Regions from separate parts of the Maridesulfovibrio zosterae DSM 11974 genome, predicted to be linked through region 2. Evidence: predicted binding sites of a transcription regulator. Region 2 holds the regulator's gene; each other region holds the start of a gene.

What was found. Region 2 encodes sigma-54, which starts transcription at its own class of promoters, with help from an activator protein. Its sites were predicted from a motif close to CTGGCACGGNNNNTGCTT; they were not measured.
Region 1: a site for sigma-54 is predicted at 1,736-1,753, ahead of gabT (4-aminobutyrate--2-oxoglutarate transaminase). Genes of this name have one in related genera too.
Region 3: a site for sigma-54 is predicted at 3,398-3,415, ahead of H589_RS0108410 (flagellar hook protein FlgE). Genes of this name have one in related genera too.
Region 4: a site for sigma-54 is predicted at 3,063-3,080, ahead of flgB (flagellar basal body rod protein FlgB). Genes of this name have one in related genera too.

The regions. Positions count from the first base shown of each region.
Region 1 is NZ_KE384344.1:51,770-57,620, forward strand. Features, by position in the region: gene H589_RS0118180 (ABC transporter substrate-binding protein) at 1-332, opposite strand, end outside; gene gabT (4-aminobutyrate--2-oxoglutarate transaminase) at 402-1,700, opposite strand; gene H589_RS0118190 (sigma 54-interacting transcriptional regulator) at 2,029-3,792, opposite strand; gene H589_RS0118195 (HAD family hydrolase) at 4,112-4,774, shown strand; gene H589_RS0118200 (PPC domain-containing DNA-binding protein) at 4,986-5,477, shown strand; gene H589_RS0118205 (ECF transporter S component) at 5,491-5,851, shown strand, end outside.
Region 2 is NZ_AUDC01000016.1:4,912-10,762, reverse strand. Features, by position in the region: gene H589_RS0110185 (LptA/OstA family protein) at 1-361, shown strand, start outside; gene lptB (LPS export ABC transporter ATP-binding protein) at 390-1,112, shown strand; gene rpoN (RNA polymerase factor sigma-54) at 1,448-2,863, shown strand; gene hpf (ribosome hibernation-promoting factor, HPF/YfiA family) at 2,913-3,452, shown strand; gene H589_RS0110165 (PTS sugar transporter subunit IIA) at 3,456-3,905, shown strand; gene rapZ (RNase adapter RapZ) at 4,093-4,974, shown strand; gene H589_RS0110155 (PTS sugar transporter subunit IIA) at 5,013-5,438, shown strand; gene H589_RS0110150 (PTS sugar transporter subunit IIB) at 5,441-5,851, shown strand, end outside.
Region 3 is NZ_AUDC01000012.1:322,940-328,790, reverse strand. Features, by position in the region: gene H589_RS0108420 (aminotransferase class I/II-fold pyridoxal phosphate-dependent enzyme) at 1-829, opposite strand, end outside; gene H589_RS0108415 (ferritin-like domain-containing protein) at 1,157-1,633, shown strand; gene H589_RS0108410 (flagellar hook protein FlgE) at 1,714-3,300, opposite strand; gene H589_RS19410 (tetratricopeptide repeat protein) at 3,521-4,273, opposite strand; gene hslU (ATP-dependent protease ATPase subunit HslU) at 4,433-5,809, opposite strand; gene hslV (ATP-dependent protease subunit HslV) at 5,828-5,851, opposite strand, start outside.
Region 4 is NZ_AUDC01000012.1:157,572-163,422, reverse strand. Features, by position in the region: gene fliF (flagellar basal-body MS-ring/collar protein FliF) at 1-1,411, opposite strand, end outside; gene fliE (flagellar hook-basal body complex protein FliE) at 1,756-2,082, opposite strand; gene flgC (flagellar basal body rod protein FlgC) at 2,135-2,575, opposite strand; gene flgB (flagellar basal body rod protein FlgB) at 2,575-2,985, opposite strand; gene H589_RS0107650 (tetratricopeptide repeat protein) at 3,302-3,856, shown strand; gene H589_RS0107645 (IMP cyclohydrolase) at 4,026-4,625, shown strand; gene hflX (GTPase HflX) at 4,742-5,851, shown strand, end outside.

The DNA of each region.
Region 1 (5,851 bases), on a different contig from region 2:
CCTGAGTTCCAGCAGCCTGTAAGAACTTTAACTTTTTCAGTATTAATGAATCGTTCTGCCTCTGTGACACCTACATTAGGATCACTTTTTGAGTCAGCATAAAGCATCTCAAGTTTGGCACCGCCAAGAGATTTGATCCCTCCAGCATTATTGATTTCCTCAACAGCCATTTCTCTGGCCTGTTTGCCCTGCTGACCAACTGCAGCTGAAGGTCCTGACAGAGGGAGAATGTTGCCTATTTTAATAGAATCAACAGCCAGAGCGAAAGAACTGAGTCCTAAAGTCATGAAGCAGAGCAATACTGCGCCTAGAGTTAATTTGAAACTTTTCATTTTGAATCTCCTGTTTAAGGTGAAAAATTAATTACAAAAATCTTCAGTATTTAACCTGATTTCTGCTGATTAACTTTGTTCAATGATTGCTTTCTCCAGAATAGACAGTCCCTTATCTAAAGTCTGGTCATCTACTGACAGTGGTACAAGTATTCTGATGACGTTGCCGAAATTACCGCAGGACAGTATAAGCAGTTTATTTTTTACCGCTTCGGCAACTATTTTTTTGGTAAGGTCAGGGGCAGGGGTTTTACTGTCTTTATCTGTGACAATTTCCAGTGCGATCATGGCTCCAAGGCCACGAACATCACCGATTATTGAGTATTTTTTCTTCCAGCTGTTAAATACATCTTTGACTTTCTTACCGAGAGCCTGACCCTTTTCGAGAATACCTTCATTTTCAAGAGCGTTTATTGCTGCCAGGGCTGCTGCGCATGATACAGGGTTGCCGCCATACGTTCCGCCAAGTCCGCCGGGATGCACTGCGTCCATGATTTCTTTTCTGCCAACTACAGCAGAGATGGGCATGCCGCCGCCAATGCTTTTTGCCATGGTCATAAGATCCGGTTCGACTCCCCAATGGTCGATGGCACAAAATTTACCTGTGCGTCCGCCGCCGGTCTGGATTTCGTCAGCAACGAAATAAATTCCGTTGTCTGCACATATCTCTTTGATTCTTGGGAAATATTCAGGTGGAGGAGTGAGGAAACCACCCTCACCGGCAATCGGCTCAGCGACTATGGCGGCGATGTTTTCAGGTGCTGCGTTTCCTATGAACCAGCTTTTAAGCTGTTCGGCGCAATGGATATCGCAGGAAGGATATTCTTTACCATAAGGACAGCGGTAACAGTATGGATAAGGTATTCTGTATATTTCAGGTGCATAAGGACCGAATTTGAATTTGTAGGGTTTGACTTTACTGGTCATGCTCATGGTGAGCAATGTACGCCCGTGAAAGCCTCCTTCATAAACAATAATACCGCTTTTGCCGCTTGCTAGTCGTGAAATTTTAACCGCATTTTCTACAGCTTCTGCTCCACTGTTAAGGAGAACCGCTTTTTTTTCGAAATCACCGGGAGTAATTTCAATTAGTTTTTCAGCTAAGGCAATGTACGATTCATACATTGCAATGTGAAAGCATGAGTGGATAAGTTTTTCAGCCTGTTCCTTGATGGCAGCAACAACTTTCTCGTTGCAATGACCTACATTGTTAACGCCTATCCCCCCAACGAAATCAATGTATTCGTTTCCATCAACATCGGTGACTACCGAGTTTTGGGCTCGATCAGCAAAAACAGGGGCCAAATTGCCTACTCCAAGAGCAACTGCTTTGTTACGTCTTTCCAGCAGTGTTTCTGATTTACTCATGTCTGTAACCGTCCTTTTTTGATTTTGGACTGATAAAGCATTTAATATGCCATAATAATATATTCATATATTACAACTAGTTAATAATTTTTACTGCGTTGCTGATCTTAGTTTTTGATTCACAAATGAATCAAAAACGGTGAAATAATGCTTATGTAAGAAGATTTTTGATTTATTTATGAATCAAAAAAAGTATTGAATAACTTTTTTACTGCAAGAATTAAAAATAGAACCGCATAGTAAGTTAATAAAAGCAAGTAGTAAGCTAGCAAAGAAGCGTAGTTGTAATTTGCTTAAATTTTGAACCATTTTTGAATCAAGATAAATTTTAATGATGATTCAGGCCGTATTTTTTTAATTTTCGTACAATCGATGGCTGGCTGATTTTAAGGTATTTGGCCATGTCTCTGGTCGTCAGACATGCTCGCTGGGCTTCTTTGAGCATTTCAAGCTCAACCTGCTCCAGAGATTCTTTTAAAGAGGAGTCTCTTGAGAATTTATATCCGCTTATGCTCTCTCCGTGGATAGTCTGTTCAAGGAAGTTATCAAGAAGTGGTTCTTCGGCCACGGCGACCCCCTTTTTTATCAGGCTGTTTAACTCTCTGATATTACCGGGGAAGGAATAATTGTTTAAAATCCTTAGACCTTTGTGTGAAAGAGTCTTACGTTTGCCATACTTATGATTGTATTTGTCAAGGAAGGCACTGGATAGCGCAAAAATATCCTCAGTTCTATCACGTAGAGGAGGTAAGGTGAGCGTGAAAACATTAAGTCTATAAAACAGATCTTTTCGGAACTGTTTTTGTTTAACCATTTTTTCTAAATTCTTGTTTGTTGCGGCAATGATTACACAGTTTATTTTTTTGGGTGAAGATCCCCCAAGAGGTGTGAATTCTTTTTCATCGATACATTTTAAAAGTTTGGCCTGAATTGAGGGAGGCATTTCACCTATTTCATCAAGAAAGAAAGTCCCTCCGTCCGCAAGGGTCATGAGTCCGGCCTTTCCGGTTTCCTTGGCCCCGGTAAAAGCTCCTTTTTCATACCCGAAAAGTTCTGCTTCAAAGAGCTGTTCCGGTACAGCGGCGCAGTTGATAGCCAGAAATGGGCCTGATGAGCGGGGACTCTGCTGATGAAGAAGTTTTGCCAGCATGGATTTTCCCGTTCCTGACTCTCCAAGCAACAGGATACCTGATGCATCCAGCTGGGCCAGCTTGAGAGCGCTTCCCAGCACACGGTGCATTGATTTGCTCTCAGAAATAAATTCACCCTGTCCCAGTTCTAGCATATTCAGGCTGGTAATTTCAGTTCGAGCTTTTTCGGTGATTTCCCGTGCCGTCTTCAAGTGTTCTCTTAAATCAAGCAGTTCAGTTACATCGCGTTCATTAACTACGATCATGGAAAGATTTTTTTTACCGTCATAAACAGGAGTTCCTGTGCAGAGGAGTTGCCGTCCTGTTTTAGTAATGTTTTGCAACATGCTGATCTGATGATTTGTTTTGAGTACTTCCTTTGATACTGAAATATCTATGAGTCCTTTTTTGACGATATTATCAATGTGTTTTCCAAGTACCTGAGCGCTTTTGACTCCATTAAGGACCTCTGAGGCTTTGTTCATGTTGGTAACAATTCCTTCACCGCTTGTAACCCAGATGCCGTCACTTGATGAGTCAAAAATTGCTTGTAATTTAGCCGCCATTTCTTGAAAAGAGCTAAGCTCGACGGCCAGTTCTTCAAAGCGAGATGGCTTCTGGAGGCTGATAACCGCTCCTTCAAGTTCTTCTTCAATGATCAGAGGAGTTATTTCGAAGAATAGTTCAGTACCTTTTTTAACAATTCTTCCTGATCCCTCCCGGAATTCTTCTGAACCCAGTCCTTTTTTTATAAATGGTGCAGCTATGGGGAGTATCTGGTCGACATGAATACCTATCGACGTTGTGCGGTCACGGCGTTTCAAGAATTCCAAAGCCACATTGTTCATGCTTATTACTACGCAGTTTTTGTCAACAACAACAATTGCGTAACTTACACAGTTGATTATATGCTGCCTCAAATCAGGTTGCATAGCTTTGCCTTTAATTAAATTTTTAAGCATCAGTTGCACTTCTTATGTAGATCAGAGTAGTCAATGTATCTTTAATGTAGGGTATTTTTAAAATCACAAATAAGGATGATTAATAAAGTTTAATACTTTATGATATTAAATTTACTAAAACGGTATTTCTTATCGTATATTGCATTTTATTAAAGAGCAAACTTACATATATGTATCAAACATTGTTTTTTTATCATGATGTATTGTATGAAATTATAGTTGATATTTTGCGTATAACGATGTTGTTTGGTTTCTGATTATTTGAATCCAATAAAAAGACTATGACCAACTATACCAGTTAAATGCGGAGAACAAAAAAATGAAATATTCATTGGATTTTTCAGCAGTTATTTTCGATCTTGACGGTACTTTACTTTATACTCTGGAAGAAATTGCGGCTGCCGGGAATGCGGCTCTTTTAAGTCAGGGATATGCTGAATACCCGGTTGAGGCATATCGTAATTTTGTGGGCGCAGGTGCCGCAAAACTGGCTTGGCGTATTCTTCCGGAAAGCAAGCGCAACAAAGAAAATCATGACGAGATTTTTCCAGCTCTTCTTGAAGAATTTGAACGTGTTCTGAATACTATTGCCCGGCCATATTTAGGAGTTCTTGAAGTGCTTTCGGCTCTGTCCAGCGCAGATAAGAAAATTGCAGTGCTTTCCAATAAACCTGATGAATTCACAAAAAAAGCAGTGAAAAAGTTTTTGCCGGATACAGACTTTTTTGCGGTTCGTGGTGGAGTTTCGGACGTACCTTTGAAACCAGCCCCGGATGGAGCTATCAAACTTGCCGAAGAAATGGGCGTTGAACCTGAACATACTGTTTTTGTGGGTGATTCTGACGTGGATATTCAGACGGCTGTTAATGCAGGTATGATAGCCGTTGGTGCTGGATGGGGATTTCGCGGTGCTAAAGAGCTTATCAATGCTGGAGCAAAAATCGTTTTTGATGAACCATTAGATTTACTGGGACTGCTTTAACTGTGTTGTGGCAGAAGCATATTATCTTCTTGTTTGCAAAAGTATGCGGAAAATATTTGGACGAATTTATTATAGAAATGTATTTATGTAGCTTGCATTAAGTTTAATTATATAAAAATATGATAGATTGAGTTGTTTGTCATTGTAATATTCTATTTGTGTCATTGTGTTGCTATAATATATCCGCTGGACAAAATTCAAAGTTTATACAATGAGTCTAGCATTAATTTGTGTGAACTATACAGCTGCATGCAAAGCTGCCTGCACACATTTTGTAAAAGTTACAATGACAGGAGCTGTGGTGCTTAATACTTTTTCAATACGGTTGCATCCGGGACAGGATCTACTAAAAGAAATTGATAGAGTTGTTACAGAGCAAGAGATTGAAGCCGCTTGTGTTTTAACTTGCGTAGGGAGCCTGACAACAGCTGTACTTCGGTTCGCCAATCAGGAACATTCTGAAGAGCTTAGCGGTCATTTTGAAATTGTTTCACTTACCGGAGTCTTGTCTGTTCATGGTTCACATTGTCATATCTCAATTGCTGATAAGCACGGGCGTACGATCGGTGCGCATCTCTTGGAGGGCTGCAAAGTTTATACAACTGCAGAAATTGTTCTGGGAGTATGCGAAGGAGTCCGTTTTTTGAGAACTTTTGATCCGGATACAGGATATCCTGAACTTGAAATAAAAAAGACAGATTAGGGAGAAAATTATCATGGGCTTTTCAGATCAAATCAAGAAAGATTTTTCAACTTTTACAATGGTTTTAATTGCGGTGGCTATTGTTCTTAACATTGCTGTCGGGCAATTGGTCTCCCTTCTTAAACTACCTGTTTTTCTGGATTCTATAGGAACTGTCTTAGTTGCCGTTCTGGCTGGACCATGGGCCGGAGGTTTGACAGGGCTGCTTACAAATCTGATCTGGGGCATGATTACTTCTCCTGTTGCTGCAGCTTTTTCTCCAGTGGCAATGGTTATCGGTTTATCTGCCGGCTATTGTGCCAGATATGGACTGTTTAAAAATATATGGTTGGTAATTTTAAGCGGTGTGATCATTACTATTTTTACAGCGATTG
Region 2 (5,851 bases):
TTTTGCCGGTAATGTGAAAGTTGTTCGCCTTGATGTTACCCTTACATCTGATACTTTGACCGCTCACCTGCGACCTGATGGTGATTCCCTTGCCGATACACAGGAAAAGATAAAAAGAATTGTTGCTCAGGGCAATGTTAAGGTTGTCATGAACAAGCGCAAAGGCGATTGTGACAAACTTACTTATATTGTGGCAGATTCCATTATTCTCATGGAAGGTAATGCCAGACTGGAGGATGGTCCTAACCTTGTACAGGGTAACCTTATCAAGTTTTATCTTAAAGAAAACCGCTCTGAAGTTGTTGGTGGCAAGAAGCCTATTGAGGCGATTTTCTATACTCCAAAAAACGTAGGCCCCTAAGCCCCGATCTGTAATATATGGGAATATTATGAATTCAATTGTCGCCAAGAAACTGGTCAAATGTTACGGACCGAAAGAAGTTGTACGCGGTATCAATCTTACCGTGCGTGAAGGCGAAGTTGTGGGATTGCTTGGTCCTAACGGGGCAGGTAAAACTACTACATTTTATATGCTGGTCGGTGTTGTTAAACCTACTTCCGGTGAGGTTTATTACAATAAAAAAACGATTACCAGACTGCCTCTGCATGAGAGAGCCCGTCAGGGAATCAGTTACCTGCCACAGGAAAGTTCTATTTTTAAAAAGCTTTCTGTGCGTAAAAATCTGGAAATTATTATCGAGCATACCGGACTTTCAGGTAAAGCCGTCGGTAAGAGAGCTGATGAATTGCTTGACCAGCTTAATATTCTTCGCCTGGCTGACCAGAAAGCCATGTATCTGTCAGGTGGCGAAAGGAGACGTTTGGAAATAGCTCGGGCTATGATCAACAATCCCAAGTTCATCCTTCTCGATGAACCATTTGCTGGGATCGACCCTATCGCGGTAATTGATATTCAGGATATTATTTCCAGCCTTAAAGATATGGGGCTGGGTATTCTTATTTCTGACCATAACGTCCGTGAGACACTCTCCATTTGTGATCGGGCCTATCTGGTATACGAGGGTAGGGTTATTCTCAACGGTTCACCTGAGAGTATTGTGAAGAATACCAAAGCCAGACGTCTTTATCTGGGTGACAGTTTCAGTTTATAAGCTACACTGCTATAGAAATGTGGATATTTTTAATGCCGGATTCCTGTTGGAATTCGGCATTTTTTTGCTAGTTTTTATTAATTTTGTCATTGCTGATTTACAGTTTTGAAGAACATTGGTACACTTTTTTCATATGTCTTAATGTAAATTAAAAAAGTCAGTAATTACAGATAAATCTGTACAACTTGTTGCAAGCTGCAAAGTAGTGTGGCATACTTTAGATAAGCCCATAGAGTAGTGAAGAGCAAATTTATAAAGGGCTGACTTAGTTTTTTTTGCCGAAAATTATTTCTAATTGAATATATTGTATTAAATTACGAAGGTGGCGGACATTTATGGGGTTGGAACTTAGACAACAATTAAAGCTTACTCAGCAACTGGTGATGACTCCTCAGTTGCAGCAGGCAATCAAGTTGTTGCAGCTTTCCAGATTGGAGTTAGTTGATTCCGTTCATCAGGAACTAATGGAAAATCCGATCCTTGAGGAAGCAGAGGCAGCTGAAAGAACTGATTCTCCTGATGCTGATGCCGGAACAGCAACAGCTGAAGATGCTCAGATTTCCAAAGATGCTGACTGGGAAAATTATCTCGGTGAGTTTTCAAGTACTTCCAAGCAGTCATCATCACGTGAATCAGAAGCATTTGAAGACGGAATGTCTTTTGAGTCACGATTGACCAAGTCAACTTCTCTTGATGGACATTTGAGCTGGCAGATGTGTTTATCTGATTTTACTGAAAAGGAAGTGGCCATTGGCGACTGCATTATTGGTAATCTTAGCTCAGGTGGCTTTTTAAGGATTGAGTTGGAAGAAGTCTGTGAAACGTGTTATGCTGAAATCGAAGAAGTTGAAGAGGTTCTGCATAGGATACAAAGATTCGACCCTGTGGGGGTGGCTGCACGTACTCCTCAGGAATGTTTACTGATTCAAATGGAAGTGCTTAAGCTTGATGATGATCCTATTCTGGTCTCACTTGTACGGGATCATCTGGATGATCTGGAAAAGAAGCGGTATAAGCCTCTGGCCCGTAAATTCAAGCTTAGTATGGAAGATTTAAAGAGTTATCTTGACTTGATGCAGATACTTGATCCTTTACCCGGAGCAAGTTTTTCAGGCGGAGACTCTTTCTATGTCAGCCCTGATGCTTATGTTTATGAATATGATGGTGATTTTGTCATAGTTTTAAACGAAGACGGTCTTCCAAAGTTGCAGATGAATGCATTTTATGTGGAGACACTGGCATCCACTAAGGGAGAGGATAAGGAATATTTTCAGGAAAAGATGCGCTCGGCGCAGTGGCTCATGAAGAGCCTGTATCAGAGGCAGAGAACCCTGTATAAGGTCCTGGAATCCATAGTAAGATTTCAACGAGGTTTTTTTTCAGAAGGTGTTACAAAGTTAAAACCGCTTATTTTGAAGGAGGTTGCCGAAGATATTGAGATGCATGAATCTACGGTGAGCCGCATCACTACAAATAAGTATGTGTCGACACCTCACGGGATCTTTGAACTTAAATTTTTCTTTAACAGTGCTCTCGGTCTTGATGATGGTTCTCAGGTCGGTTCTGAATCTGTAAAAGCAACGATCAAAAAATTGATCAGTGAAGAAAACAGTAAGAAACCCATCAGTGACGAAAAAATTGCTGAATTGCTTAAACAGCAGCTTGAAGTCAACATCGCGAGAAGGACTGTAGCCAAGTACAGGACTGCAATGGGAATCCTGTCCTCGTCCAAGAGGAAAAAGGTTTTCTAATGTAAGTCCGGAGAACAAGCATATTCACCCATTACGAAGGAGGCTCTTTATGAACATTGTATTTACCTTTAAGAACTTCGACGCATCTGAACATCTGAAGGAATATGCAAACACTCGATTCTCCAAGCTTGTCAAGTTTGTAACAAACCCTGATAACACTGAAATGCAGGTGAATCTTTCAGTGGAGAAGTTCAGGCATGTTGCAGAAGTTGTGTTGAGCTCTGATCATTTGCAGATCTCTGCATATGAGGTGTCCGAGGACATGTATTCCACCGTGGATATGGTTCTGGACAAGCTCGAAGCCCAGCTTCGCCGCGCACGTGAAAAGATGAGGAGTCATAGACGTAAGGAAGATATTCCTGCTCGTATGGACGTTTTGAGCTATGCGGAAGAAGACGTTTACAGAGAACCTGTAATTGTTGAATCAGATTCCTTTGTGCCTAAGCCCATGAGTATTGATGAAGCTGCTGAGCAGCTCCAGTCTCTTGATCATGAGTTCCTTGTTTTCAGAAATGCGGATAACGAAGCTATTAATGTAATATACCGTCGTAATAACGGCGACTTCGGTTTGATTGACCCGGGATACTAACTGATGAATATAAGTGATAATCTGGTAAAGGATCTGGTTATTTATGAACTGCAAAGCTCTGAAAAGGCTGAAGTTCTAAAGGAAATGGTTTCCGCTCTTGAAGGCACAGGTCTTGAAATTGACGTGGATGAAGCCATGCGGGTCCTGATTGATCGTGAAAAACTTGGAACAACCGGTATAGGGGATGGCATAGCCATCCCCCACGGAAAACTGGAATGTCTTGAAGAAATTGTTGTAATTGTCGGCAGATCTGCTGATGGTGTCGATTTTGACTCGTTGGACATGAAACAGTGCAAAATATTTTTTATGGTTCTGGCTCCTGAACAGGGAGCCGGAACTCATTTAAAAGTATTGGCACAAATATCACGGCAGCTTAAAGATGAAGCATTTCGGCAGGCATTTATAAATACCAATGATAAAGATGAATTGCTGAAGCTGCTAGGCCTCAACTGATTCCAGTGAATAAGTTTTAATATAATTAGCAATGAACGAAAGTCATTGCTAATTTACTTTGCGGGCTTATAAACTTCTTTACAAAAGCTGGGAAATGTAAGCAACTGCTTATTTAGTTTCTATACGGATGATTGACTTAAGCTGGATCAAAATACAAATATCATGACTATGTTGAGGAGTAATTTAGGTGGAAAATATTGATTCATTTCCAGTCATAGTTGTAAGTGGACTTTCTGGGGCCGGTAAGTCGACTGTTCTTAAAGTTTTTGAAGATCTCCGTTTTTTCTGTGTTGATGGTCTGCCGGGCAGCATGCTTCCCAGAATGGTAAAAATGTTTTCATGCCAGGGTGGTTTGTATAAAGGTTTAGTACTGGGCATGGATCTACGGCAGATGGAGTTTACAGAAGAATGGCATACAGCATGTGAAGAACTGGCACGCGACGGTATTAAGCCAAGTCTTCTATTTCTTGAAGCAAGACTTCCGGAACTGGTCCGGAGGTATGCAACTACACGTCGCCTGCATCCTCTTGAGTCAAAGCAGATAGGTCTTGAACAGGCTCTTGAAGAAGAGAAAAGACTGCTTGAGCCTCTCCGCACCCAGGCTGATGTAGTTTTAGACACAACTACGTATTCTATCCACGATCTGCGTCGTAGAATTCAGGAAAAATGGTCAACTCTGACTGAAAAATCATTTGGACTGCGTGTGCATGTAATGTCTTTCGGCTTTAAGCATGATGTCCCGACGGCTGCAGATATGGTAATGGATCTTCGCTTTTTGCCTAACCCGTATTTCGACTTGAATCTCCGGCCTTTGTCCGGTCAGGATAAAGCTATTGCGGATTATGTTCTCGACACGGAACCCGGTTCAATTTTTATTGAGAAATATCTCGATTTCCTTCAATATGTGCTTCCTCTGTATGAGGAAGAGGGAAGGTACAGACTGACTATTGCAGTTGGCTGTACAGGGGGCAGACACCGTTCCGTGGCAACCGCTGAAAGGATATTTGCCACACTTAAAGATAACGGGTACTCTGTTTCTCTTGAACATAAGCATATTCATTTAAAGTAATCTGTCATTTTTGACTTCGCACTATATTGGGATATTTGATGGGCAAAGAATCTAGTAAAATCGGAATAGTACTGGTTACTCATGGTAACTTTGGAAAATCGCTGATCGAAGCCGCTGAACTTATTGTCGGGCCTCAGGATTTTATACTGTCACTGAGTGTTGATGTCTCGCAAGGCATTGATGCAGCTGTGGAGTCTCTTAAATCCAATATTGCAGAGGTTTCAAACGGTGTCGGTGTATTGATTTTGACTGATATGTTCGGCGGAACCCCAACCAATCTGAGTCTTTCGCTGCTGCATGATGATGTCGAGGTGGTGACGGGCGTAAGTCTGCCTATGCTGCTTAAGGCATTGCAGAAACGTAATGAGTCTTTGCAGGTTATGGCCGAAGAAGTCAGTAAAGCCGGAACCAAGGGTATTGTCATTGCAGGTGAAATGCTGCGAAAACGAACTTCGAAGGGTTAGTTATGCAGTGGGTGCGAATAGATAATAGACTTGTCCACGGACAAATTATTGAAACATGGCTGCCCTATACACATGCCAAGAATATTATTGTGGCAAACGATGCAGTTGCGGAGGATACATTGCAGCAGCAGATTATGTCTCTGGCAATTCCACAATCCATAAATTGTTCGTTTTCTACGGTTGAAGGGCTTCAAGATAAACTTATGACTGTTGGTGACTGTTCTGGTGGCATGATAGTTCTTTTTTCCTCTTGTGCCGATGTCCGCAGAGCTCTTGATCACGGATTTCACTTCAACTCTATTAATATCGGTAATATTCATTACGGTCCCGGAAAAAAACAAATCTCCCCAAGCGTAGCTCTCAGTTCAGATGACGAGTCCTGCCTGCATTATTTTAAAGGACGCGGGATTGAA
Region 3 (5,851 bases), on a different contig from region 2:
GAATAACAGATAATCGCAGAGTTAAATCGAGAAGTTCAATAGCACTGTTGGCTACAATAATTGATTGTTCCGGAACATCATAACGTTTGGCTAATCCGAATTTAAGACTGTCTGAGTTATTGTTTTCAAATGCAAAGCAATTTTCTGCCATACTAATGATTGTGTTGGAAACAGCCTTTGAAACACCGAGCGGATTTGAATTACTGGCAAGATCAATTTCTTTTGTTATTCCATAATTTTTACGGAACTTAGTTGCTGAAATACTGCGGACAACTGGTTTTGCAACAGGCTCAAGGTTTGTTTCCTCCTCAAATGTTGCAGATGGTGATGTTTCAACAACAGGGTCAGGAGTAACTTCCGGTTTATGCTCTGGGGCTCGAATGACCTGTCTTTGGGGTGCAGGTCTCTTTTTCTCTTGTTCCAATTCTTCTAGCACAATCTCTGTTTTAGCAAGTTCTTCAAGAGGAAGAGTAACGATGCGAATATCATAATCTTCACTGAGGGTTGCATTACTTACCATTTCATTCAATTTATCAAATGAATCAATAATAATGTTTAATAGATCCGGGCTCAGTTCAACCTCGTTTTTATATACTTTATCCAGTACCTGCCCTATGGCACTTGAAACAGAACTTATTTTGCGCAACTCCAAAAGGGCAGCACTTTCTTTAAGCGAAGTAAGTATCCCGTATACTTGAAGGACGGATACAGCTGATGGAGATTTACTTTTTTCAAGTTGCATCAATGCATTTTCAATCTGGTTTAATTTGTCCAGTGATTGTTCCACGAAATGTTGTAAAGCAATGTCTTCTTGTACTTCTGTTGTCATTTTTCCCCCTGCTTAGTTGCTTGAAAATATATTATCAGTTTTGGTTCTTATTTGATATGACTTTAAAAAGGCTGATCGGAATTGAAAAGCACTTTTTTCTTTTTGCATTTTTTCATGCAATAAATCCATTATCTTTTTATACATTGAATTAGAAAAATTCGAAAGACAACTTTTATGATAATTTAGTCGATTCCAGTTGCGCTTTTGCCTTCTGTGTTTAATATTATCGTTAATGACCATCTGTTTGCAGAGATTCGTCTGATTTTATTTCATTAAAGCAGGCAAAATGATCACGATAAATAGATTTAAAATCCATGAGGAGTTGAAATGGTAACTTTTTTTAGTGCTAACGAAGTTGTTGAATTGGCCATGCGAATTGAGCAGAAAGGTCAAGCCTTTTATCTGCTGGCAGCTGATGAAGCAAAAGATCCTGCCGCTAAGGAATTTTTTGATTTTTTTGCTGAGGAAGAGTCAAAACACGAAATGTTTTTCCGTGGTATGCGTGACCGTCTCGGAAATATAGAAGTTCCTCCGGGAAGCGACTACGAAGAATATACCCAGTATGTTATGGCGCTGGTTGATTCTCATGACGTATTTAATTTTGACTACACTAAAGCTTTCAAGGATGCTGATTTCTCTTTTGAAGATGCAGTGCGAGCGGCAATGCGCTTTGAAAAGGACACGATACTTCTTTTCACTGAGTTGAAAAGAATGGTTCCTGAATCAGAGCAGAAGTTTGTGGAAGAGTGTATTGACGAAGAGCGCGGCCATTTGCGTTTGCTGGCCCAGAAGATAAGAGATTAGTTTTATACTGGATTGATTCTGGCTGTCGCCAATCAAAGACCCCCATCAGATGTTCTGATGGGGGTTAATTTTTATGAGTCTTATCTCTTAACACCAAGGGCTATGTTTATTAGTTGATCAGATGTTGTTATGGTTTTCGAGTTGGCCTGATATCCACGCTGGCTCAAAATCATATGGGCAAATTCTTCCGCCAGATCAACGTTAGAGCTTTCAAGGTTGCTCCCGGCTACTGATCCCAGCCCTTCTTTACGAGCCACGCCCTCAATAGCATCTCCGGATCCCTCTGTGGCAGTAAAATAGTTTGAACCTTCTCTTCGGAGACCGAATTCATTTTTGAAATTGTACATGTTGACCTGGTATAGCTCTGTGCTGAGTCCGTTGGAGAAGTGCGCTATCATGATACCGTCAGAGTTAAAATCAACGTTTTGCAAATATCCTTCCCCAAATCCATTCTGAGACTGACTTATAGTTGATGATGATCCATAGTAGGCAGTTGTAGCCATTGCATCTATTTTTCCGTTAGTCATACCCGGAAGGTTGGAAGCATTACTTCCAACACTGGCTGCAGTTACACCTGATTGGTTCCACGAATCTGAAGATGAAGATATTCCCATATTAAGTGAAACTGTCTGGGAACTGGTGCTTCCGTCAGCTCCTTTAAATGATAAATCAAAATTTGGGATGCCGTTGCTGTTAATATTTGCTAGACTCCAGTTACTCAGGGACTTTGCGTCAGCGCCATCCTGCAAAGTATATGCACTCTGGTTCAAAAGGGTTCCGTCTCCTGTAAAAGTCAAAGTTCCGGTCATGAGCAGTCCTGCTGATGATGTGCCGCCTAGAGCACTGGCATCACTTCCCGGAGGAACAGTCACAATATATTCCCAGTGCATCTTATCTGAAGAATCACCGTCATTGGTTACTTTATCGAAATATACAACCAGATCTTGCTTGTTACCGTTTTTGTCGTAAACCTGAAGTGCTGAGTTATATTCATATTTGTCTGCTGCAAGTGGTGGGTCATTTGTCCCGTTCCATTCTTCAAGCAAAGAGAAAAATGGATTGGTTTCGGATTCACTGTTATCAGTAGCATTAGAATCTAAGTTAGTACGCATTGAGACTTCAGTAGTTGCTTTCGGGTCGGATTTCACAGTCATGATTTCGTTACCGTTGGCATCAAGCTCGGGTTTCATGGGAAGTACTATATTTTGTGAAGTCGTTCCTATGACGCCGTTTTCATCTATTTTATAGCCTTGCAAAATATTAGAATGATTATCGACAAGCTGCCCGTTTTTATCAAAGTGGAAGCTTCCAGCACGTGTATAAAAACTTTCATTTTTAGCAGGATTTGCCACACGGAAAAATCCCTGCCCACCGATAGCAAGGTCCGTACTGTTATTGGTTCTTTCAAATGAACCTTCTGCAAAATTTATTCGGGTAGTCGAAACTCTGGTTCCCATTCCAATCTGCCCAACTGTATTGGAGCCTCCGCCTGCTACAACACCTGAAATTGAACCGGAAAGGCTTTGGCTGGCAAGAGTTTCAAGGAAAGTATCGCCGCTCTTGTAGGCAGTCGTATTTACGTTGGCGAGGTTTGCGCCAATCTGCTGCATAAGTATCCCATGTGATTTGAGACCTGTTGCACCTGTATACATTGAGCTGAAAGCCATGAGAAAACTCCTTGATAGGTTCGGGACTGAATTTGTTGATCTTCCGAATCCTGTTAAACCATAGAAAGCCGGAATATAAATCCGGTCACTTTGTTATAAGCAAAGGCCGTGCCTAAAGTTTAGGTTAAGTAATATCAAGGCGTTGTGTGGATATATAAAGAAAATGTAAGGAAAAAAAGTCCATTTATACTGGAAGAGATTAAGAAGGGACTACGTAAGGTTATGTTTTGAGCATTTTATGAAGATGACGGATTAATTTATTTGCCGCAGTCGATTCAGGATTCAAAAGCAGGCATTTTTCAAGATATTGTAATGACTCCGTTTTCTTCCCTTTTTCATATAAACTGCGGGCAATATTGAAATAAATATTCTCGTCATCGTCAGTCAGGCCGATAGCTCTGGTATAAAATTCAACAGCTTCATCAAACATGGCATTTTTGCGTAGAGAGATGCCAAACTCATTGAAAAGATGCTTATGTTCCTTCTCAAATGCTGCATCTAAATTTACGAGCCGTTTAAATATGTCTGCAGCTTTTTCATCATCGCAGCGGTCAAGGTAACAAAGACCTATGCCGAAATTAGCCCGGATATTATCTTCATCAATGTTAAGGGCTTTGTCATATTCCATTTCAGCGGTAAAAGTATTTCCAGACTGACGCTGGCGGTCTCCCTTAGCGAGAGCTTTGTTAAGTTCTTTTATGGCAGGAAAAACTGTTGAAGTGTAGAGTTCCAGCTCTGGTGTGAAGGATTCTAGTAATTCTTCCTTACTGATGTACTGTTCTTCACCGCTTGGAACACTTTTATCATTTAAGGGACGTATAGCAATTTCGCCACTATCTTTTTCTTCTACATAGTAAATGAATGTCTGAACAATCTTACGCTTAGTTGTTCCCGTACCTATTTCTTGTACAGCTTTTGTTGAAAAAGCTCCCCTGATTTTAGGTGGATTAGTTATTGTGCTCATTTTATTCATACTATTTCCGGTAATCTGATAATACAACTGTCCTCAATTGGCTATACATTCAGAAGTAGCATATTTTGTAGTATCCTACAATTTTAAAAAGATAATAAGAAACGGGAACCTTGCGATAAGATTCCCGTTTTATTGTGTTTTATATTATGTGACTAATTGTTACAAAATATAACGAGATAAATCTCTGTCTTCAATAACATCTACTAGCTGTTTCTGAACATATTCTCTATCAATTATGATGTTATCTCCAGGTCTATCAGGTGCTTCAAAAGAAAGATCAGACAGTATCCTCTCCATGATTGTATAGAGTCTTCTCGCCCCGATATTTTCAGTCTCTTCATTGATTTTCTGAGCGTTTCCGGCAATTTCTTCCAAAGCTTCCTTGCTGAAATCAATGGTAACTTTTTCAGTTTCAAGGAGGGCTTTGTACTGAACAGTCAGAGCATTCTGAGGTTCGGTGAGGATTCTGTAGAACTCATCTTTGCCGAGTGCAGAAAGTTCAACTCGCAGAGGGAAGCGACCCTGAAGCTCTGGAATAAGATCCGAAGGTTTGGCATAGTGGAATGCTCCGGCTGAAATAAACAGAATATGGTCAGTCTTAACCATGCCGTACTTTGTATTAACAACACACCCTTCCACTATGGGGAGCAGATCTCGTTGAACTCCTTCACGAGAAACATCTGCAGAACTGCTGCCTGCTTCATGTTTACCTGCTATTTTATCTATTTCATCAATGAACAGAATTCCAGTCTGCTCAACGCGTTCACGGGCCAGCTCGGCTACATTGTCCATGTCGATCAGTTTATCTGATTCCTGCTGGATCAAAATTTCATATGCTTCTCGAACATTAACTTTGCGGGTCTTTTTTTTGCTTGGAAACATTTTACCAATCATGTCGTTGACCTGCATGCCCATATCTTCCATGCCCGGCATGGACATAATTTCAACTCCGGTTCCGCCCTGAATGGTTACTTCTATCTCCACTTCACGGTCATCAAGTTTACCGGAACGCCACATCTGGCGGAACTTTTCACGGGTTGAAGAGTTGTCAATTGCAGGTTTTTCTTCCTGCTGCGGTTCTTCATTATTAAAAAATCCCATTCCTGATTGTGCAGGCTTAGATGATGGAAGCAAAATGTCGAGCAGGTGTTCTTCAGCATTTTTTTCCGCTTTGACTTTGACCTTTTCCATTTCTTCTTTGCGGACAAGGTTTATGCCTATTTCCATCAGGTCGCGGATCATGGATTCAACGTCACGCCCAACGTAGCCTACTTCTGTAAATTTAGTTGCTTCAACTTTAAAGAAAGGGCAGCCGGAAAGCTTAGCCAGTCTACGGGCGATTTCTGTTTTACCGACCCCGGTCGGGCCCATCATTATGATATTTTTAGGTGCTATTTCATCACGCAATTCTGCAGGGAGCTGCTGTCTGCGCCAGCGGTTACGCATGGCAATTGCGACCATACGTTTTGCATCAGCCTGACCGATGACGAATTTATCCAATTCAGATACGATTTCTCTAGGTGTAAGATTACTCATTGTGCGGCCTTTGCAAGATTATTTTTCTAGTGTTTTAAGAAC
Region 4 (5,851 bases), on a different contig from region 2:
TATCCTCTTCAGCAACACGGGGTTTGATGAGAGCCATTACAACCGGGCGTACTACAAGGATCAGGAAGAGGAATATCAGCAGGCCGTTAAGGAAAGGTTTTCCCAGTCTCTGAGCGTATTCCAGCATGGTGCGCATGAGACCTTCGTCTCCGAATATGTCCTGCATACCGAAAGTCATATTGGAAACTTCGAGTGTATCACCGCGGACATCATCATATCCTACAGCGTTTCTTACCAGTTCCCTGATGCGCTGCATCTCTTCTTCAGAGCGGGGGATATAGGTCATTTCTCCTGTTTCAGCATTCTTTTCATATGTGCCGTCAACTACAACCGCAACACTGAGTCGTTTCAGTTCACCTACAGGAACAATAATCTGCTGCTCTTCTTTGTTGATTTCGTAGTTGGTGGTACGTGTTTCACGAGTTGAATCCTGAGTAGTCGCTGTTCCGGTAAAACCATCGCCACGGAAGTTTGCTTCAGGTACGCCGCCGTCAACATTTGCTGTGCCGCGAGTGTTTTCTTCACTGGTCTGTTCTGAGCGTGCAACCTGACCGTCAGGGTCATATGCTTCTTTTTTAATCGTGCGCTGTCTGAAATCTAGATCTGCATTGACCTTAGCGATAACCTTGTCCGGTCCGACTATGGGCATAAGCAGGCGCTGGATGCGCTGTTCTATTTTGGCTTCAAGACCGCTTTTGTAGTCTAGCTGACTATTGCTGATATTGATACCCATGGAATCATCTTCAGGCTGGTAAAGGACCTGCCCGCGCATATCTGTAATAGTCACTGTCGATGGTTTGAGACCTTCTACTGACATGACAACCAGATTCAGAATTCCTTTAATCTGCTTATCTTCAAGTTTTTCACCATCTTTAAGTTTGAGGACTACAGATGCTGTCGGTTCAGCCTGTTCTTCAATGAAAAGTGATTTGGCAGGGAGCACCAGATGTACTCTTGCTCTTTCTATCTGGGGAAATTCGCTGATGGTTCTTGCAAGTTCTCCCTGCAATGCCCGCTGGTAGTTGATGCGCTGGATAAAGTCTGTCTGTCCAATCTGGACCTGGTCAAATATCTCATAACCGATGCCCTGTCCGTGAAGAGCTCCTTCACCGGCAATTTTCAGACGCAGTTCATAAACTCTGTCTGCTGGAACCAGAATGGTAGAGCCGTTATCCTGAATTTTATATGGCTCTTTGGTAGACTGAAGGATGCCCACGACGCGGGAAGCGTCTTCTGAGTATAATTTTGTATAAAGAACACGGTATTCCGTTTGGTTAAGCCAGAAAACCATGAGGATAAACGCGATAACTACAGTAGCTGCGAGGCCTCCGATCATTATTCTCTGGGCAGCAGTACGGTCGGTCCAGAAATTTTGAAACTTACTCAGATATTCAGCGATAAAATTGGGCATAATTAAACTCCTGACGATTTTTCAAGGAGAAATGCAATATGTGGCCCAATGTTATAAGTCTTAATTATATTAGTATCTTATGAGTGAGTTTTAATTCGTATTTGATGTGCTGTGAAGGGAGATGACAATAAAATGTCTATGAAAAAGTTAGAAAATTCCGGCTGGTAACAAGTAATCTTTCTGCTGCTGGGATAATTAAAATTATCCCAGCAGCAGAAAGATTACTACAGATTATACCTGAAATTTGACACTGATCCTGTGAAGGCTGCTTTTATCAAAGCACGTAAGCTACTATACCAAGGAGATGTGTTACGTGCCTATGGCTAATACTATATGTATCAATCCTAGAAAGGCATTTTCAGCATTTCCTGATAAGCGGTCATCACTTTAGAGCGCACTGTGCTGGTCATGGTCATGGCAATATTGGCTTTTTGCATGGATATCATCAATTCATGAACATTCTGATTTTTACCTGATGCAAAGTCTGCAATCATGGATTTTTTTTCAGTTTCCATGTCATTAACTGTTTTGAGTGAGCTTGTCAGAGTCTCTGAAAATGAATTGCCTTGAGGCTTATTCATCTCCATCGTCTTGTCAAACTTCTTCTCAAAATTCTTCTGGGTCTGAAGAGCGTTTGTGTATGCCTGCATTGCTACGTTCTTGATTGCCATTTTATATCTCCTTGGTGTCGGTCAGTTCTTCGTTGTCAAATTTCAGTCAAATTTAAGTCATACCGATTCTAAGGGCACGGTTGAACATGTTTTTAGCTGAATCAACAGCCTGTGCGTTAGCTTCGTATGATTTACTGATGGTGATCATGTTAACCATTTCTTCGACAATGTTGATGTCCGGGTATTTGACAATCCCTTTACTATCTGCATCCGGATGGTTGGGCTCATACACTTCTTTAAATGGCCGTGTATCAGAAACGATTCCGCGAACAGTTACGCCTCGAAGCATTTTGTTTTGTTCCTGATTCATAACGGAATCAAAAGGTGAGAGCAGGGGGCTGGACTCCATGGCAACACTTTTACGGCGGTATGGCCCGCCATCTTCAGTGCGTGTTGTTCTGGAGTTCGCCATGTTCATCGACACGACGTTCAGGTACTCGCGCTGTGCTTTGAGTCCTGACGCTCCGATTTCAAGTGCTGTCATGAAGTTCATTATCTTGCTCCGCTCTGGATGACTTTATTCATGCCTTCAAAGCTTTTTGAAATAACCTGAGTCAGCGCATTGTATTGCAGTGTGTTTTTAGCCATGGTTACCATTTCCTTGTCCATGTCTACTGCGTTTTCCCCGTGGACAACTCTGGGTTCAAAGTTGGAGAGAAATTTTCCGTTAAAGGTTCCGGCATTAAATGCCGTCGGAATATGCATTTTGCTGGTTTTGGTCATGTTACCTTGAGCATCAAGACCAAGAGCTTTTTGCAGCTCGCCTTCAAATTCGATCTTTTTTTCCTTATAACCCGGTGTGTTGATATTCGCGATATTGGAGGCGACAAGATTCTGACGTTGTAATCTCAGGTCCAGTACCTTACCAGTTAACCCGACGTAACCTTCGAACATTCCTTTCATTTATATATCCTCCTGCAAAAATTTCCTGGTGCTGTTTAGCTCAGGAAAAGTGAATGTAAAACTAAGTGACTGTGTATAAGCAAAAGTTGTTCCATCGTTTGTATGTGTTTGTTATATAAAGTTATTTATACTGGAAGAAATGTATGAAAGTAGTGCTGTGTCGGAAAATAGTCAGTGTAAAAGTTTCTATTGTTATAATGTAGTACTAGGTAAAAAAGATTTTGGCACATAGGTTGCATTGTTTGTTGCAGACCAATATCGGTCGAAAATAATGCCGCCAAATATGAATCAGCGGTAAAATTTCCGGAGGGGAATTATGAGTCATCTAGATTATGAAATTAACAAGGAACTCGGTGAGTGTTATCTGTTCATGGGCGAACTGGATAAGGCTGAAGATTATTACAAGAAGGCAGCAGGGTCCAACGGGGTTCATCCTGATCCTTATATAGGTCTCGCAACTATTGCCGTTCAGCGTGGTGAATATGATTCCGCTATGCAGCTTTATCAAAAAGCTCATGCAGTAGAGGTCAACGATAAGAGCTTCGCTGGAATGGGGCTTATTCAGATGGAAACATCACGGCAGGAAGAGGCTTTTGACAACTTTTCTGAAGCTCTCAGGATTAACGCAAGTAATATGGTTGCTCTTTTTGGAATTATCAGAATAGGGCACGAGGCTGAAAGAGTTGCTGAAGCAGCTCCTTTTCTCGAAAAGTTTCTTGAAATAGATCCTGCGAAGCATGAAGTACGTTATTCCCTTGCAGGTCTTTATATCTGCATGGATAAAAAAGATGAAGCTGTTCAGCAGCTTGAAATGATCCTTGAAATGGATCCCGCAAATGCTGCGGCAAAGGAACTTCTTGAGCAGATTTAGCTCATAAGGCTCCATTATATAAAGCCGATCCCCTCCCGGTTGGTCCCGTCCTCGATAAGTGTTAATCGAGGACGGGGACCGACTACAGGGAAAAGCTATATACAGATGCTTGCTTTTGGTGCGTAAATCCGGCACAACTCCACAAAAAACTGTTTTTGGGAGATGTCTAATGGATATGTTGCCTATTAAGCGCGGAGTTCTCAGTGTAACTGATAAATCCGGTCTTGCTGAATTTGCGTCTGAATTGGTCGGCTTCGGTGTTGAACTTATCAGCACTGGTGGTACAAGAAAAATGCTTCTTGATGCAGGACTTGAAGTCAAGTCTGTAAGTGATGTTACCGGTTTTCCTGAAATTATGGGCGGCCGTGTCAAAACTTTGCATCCTAGTGTGCATGGCGGTATTCTTGCGGATAAAGACAATCCTGAACACTTATCGACTCTTGACGAGCATGGTATCAAGACGATCGATATGGTTTGTGTAAACCTGTACAATTTTGCCAAAGCTGTAAGTGAAGGGCAGGATCTTAGGAACGCTGTTGAGCAGATCGACATCGGTGGTCCTACAATGCTGCGTGCTTCAGCCAAAAATTTTCATTCTGTTCTGGTTGTACCGAGTCCGGTACATTATCCCCGCATTCTTGACGATATGAAAAAGAATGATGGTAAGGTTTCTTTGTCTCTTAGAAAAGATCTTGCTGCGGAGACTTTTGCACTTGTTTCAGAATACGATGCGATGATTGCCAAATATTTGGCAGATCATGATGCTTAGATAGTTTAAATGGGACGTCTGTTTTATGACGTCTCATTTTTTTTAATTTAAAACATCCCTTGTGGGTAAAGGAAGATTCAGCCATAGCTCTTAAAGCAAAAGGGAACACTCAGGGTCTGAAGCCCAGTGAACTCAAAAGAATCAACCGCTTGGCAGATCGCCGTTACAGCGATCCATGTGGTTTTTCAAATGAACAGGCTCGTGAGCTTTCATTTTTGAGCCATGAAATTGGCCGCCAGATAGGTTTGCTGATCAATCGTCAGGGTAAACCTGAAATGATTCTGGTGGGTGATCCCTCCTCTATCTATATTCCGGAACTCCCCAGAGCTCGTCAGTCCGAAGGGCGTCTTAGAGGATTGCGTCTTCTGCACACCCATATTGCCGGCGATAATCTGTCTGAAGAAGACCTTATGGATATGGTTTTTCTGCGACTGGACAGTGTCACGGTTATGGCATCTGATTCTCACGGAGAGCCTGATTTTGTTCAGTACGCATATCTTCTTCCTCCTGGCTCCAGTGAAAAAGCATATGAACAATTGCCTCCCTCGCGGTGGGATCGTGCAGATATTGATCTCCCTGCTCAGATTAAAGCTCTTGAAGACGAATTTCGCAGGGCAGATCGTACACGCGATACTACCGATAAACGAGAGCGTGCAATTGTAGTCAGTGTTTCTACCGATCCAAAATCAATTCAGGAACGTTCCCTTGATGAGCTTGAAGATTTGGCAGATACTGCCGGACTTAAAGTTGAAGGGCGCTTAGTTCAGCGCATCAAAAAACTTAATCCTAAATTTATTATGGGTAAGGGTAAGCTGGCAGAGCTTGAAGTTCTCGCTTTGCAGGCTGATGCTGAAGTGGTTCTTTTTGATCAGGAACTTTCTGCCGCGCAGATGCGCAACCTTGCCAAACTTACTGAACGCAAAATTCTCGACCGTACTCAGCTTATTCTTGATATTTTTGCTCAGCATGCCACTACCCGTGCAGGAAAACTGCAGGTGGAAATGGCACAGTTGAAATATACAATGCCCCGTCTGGTCGGTAAAAATAGAGCCATGTCCAGATTGATGGGTGGTATTGGCGGTCGTGGCCCAGGTGAAACAAAACTTGAAATTGATCGTCGTCGTATTACTGATAAGCTGACTAAATTAGGGAATGAACTGAAAAAAATTAGTAAACAGCGTGGATTTACCAGAGAACGTCGTGCCCGCGCAGGGGTTCCCGTAGTC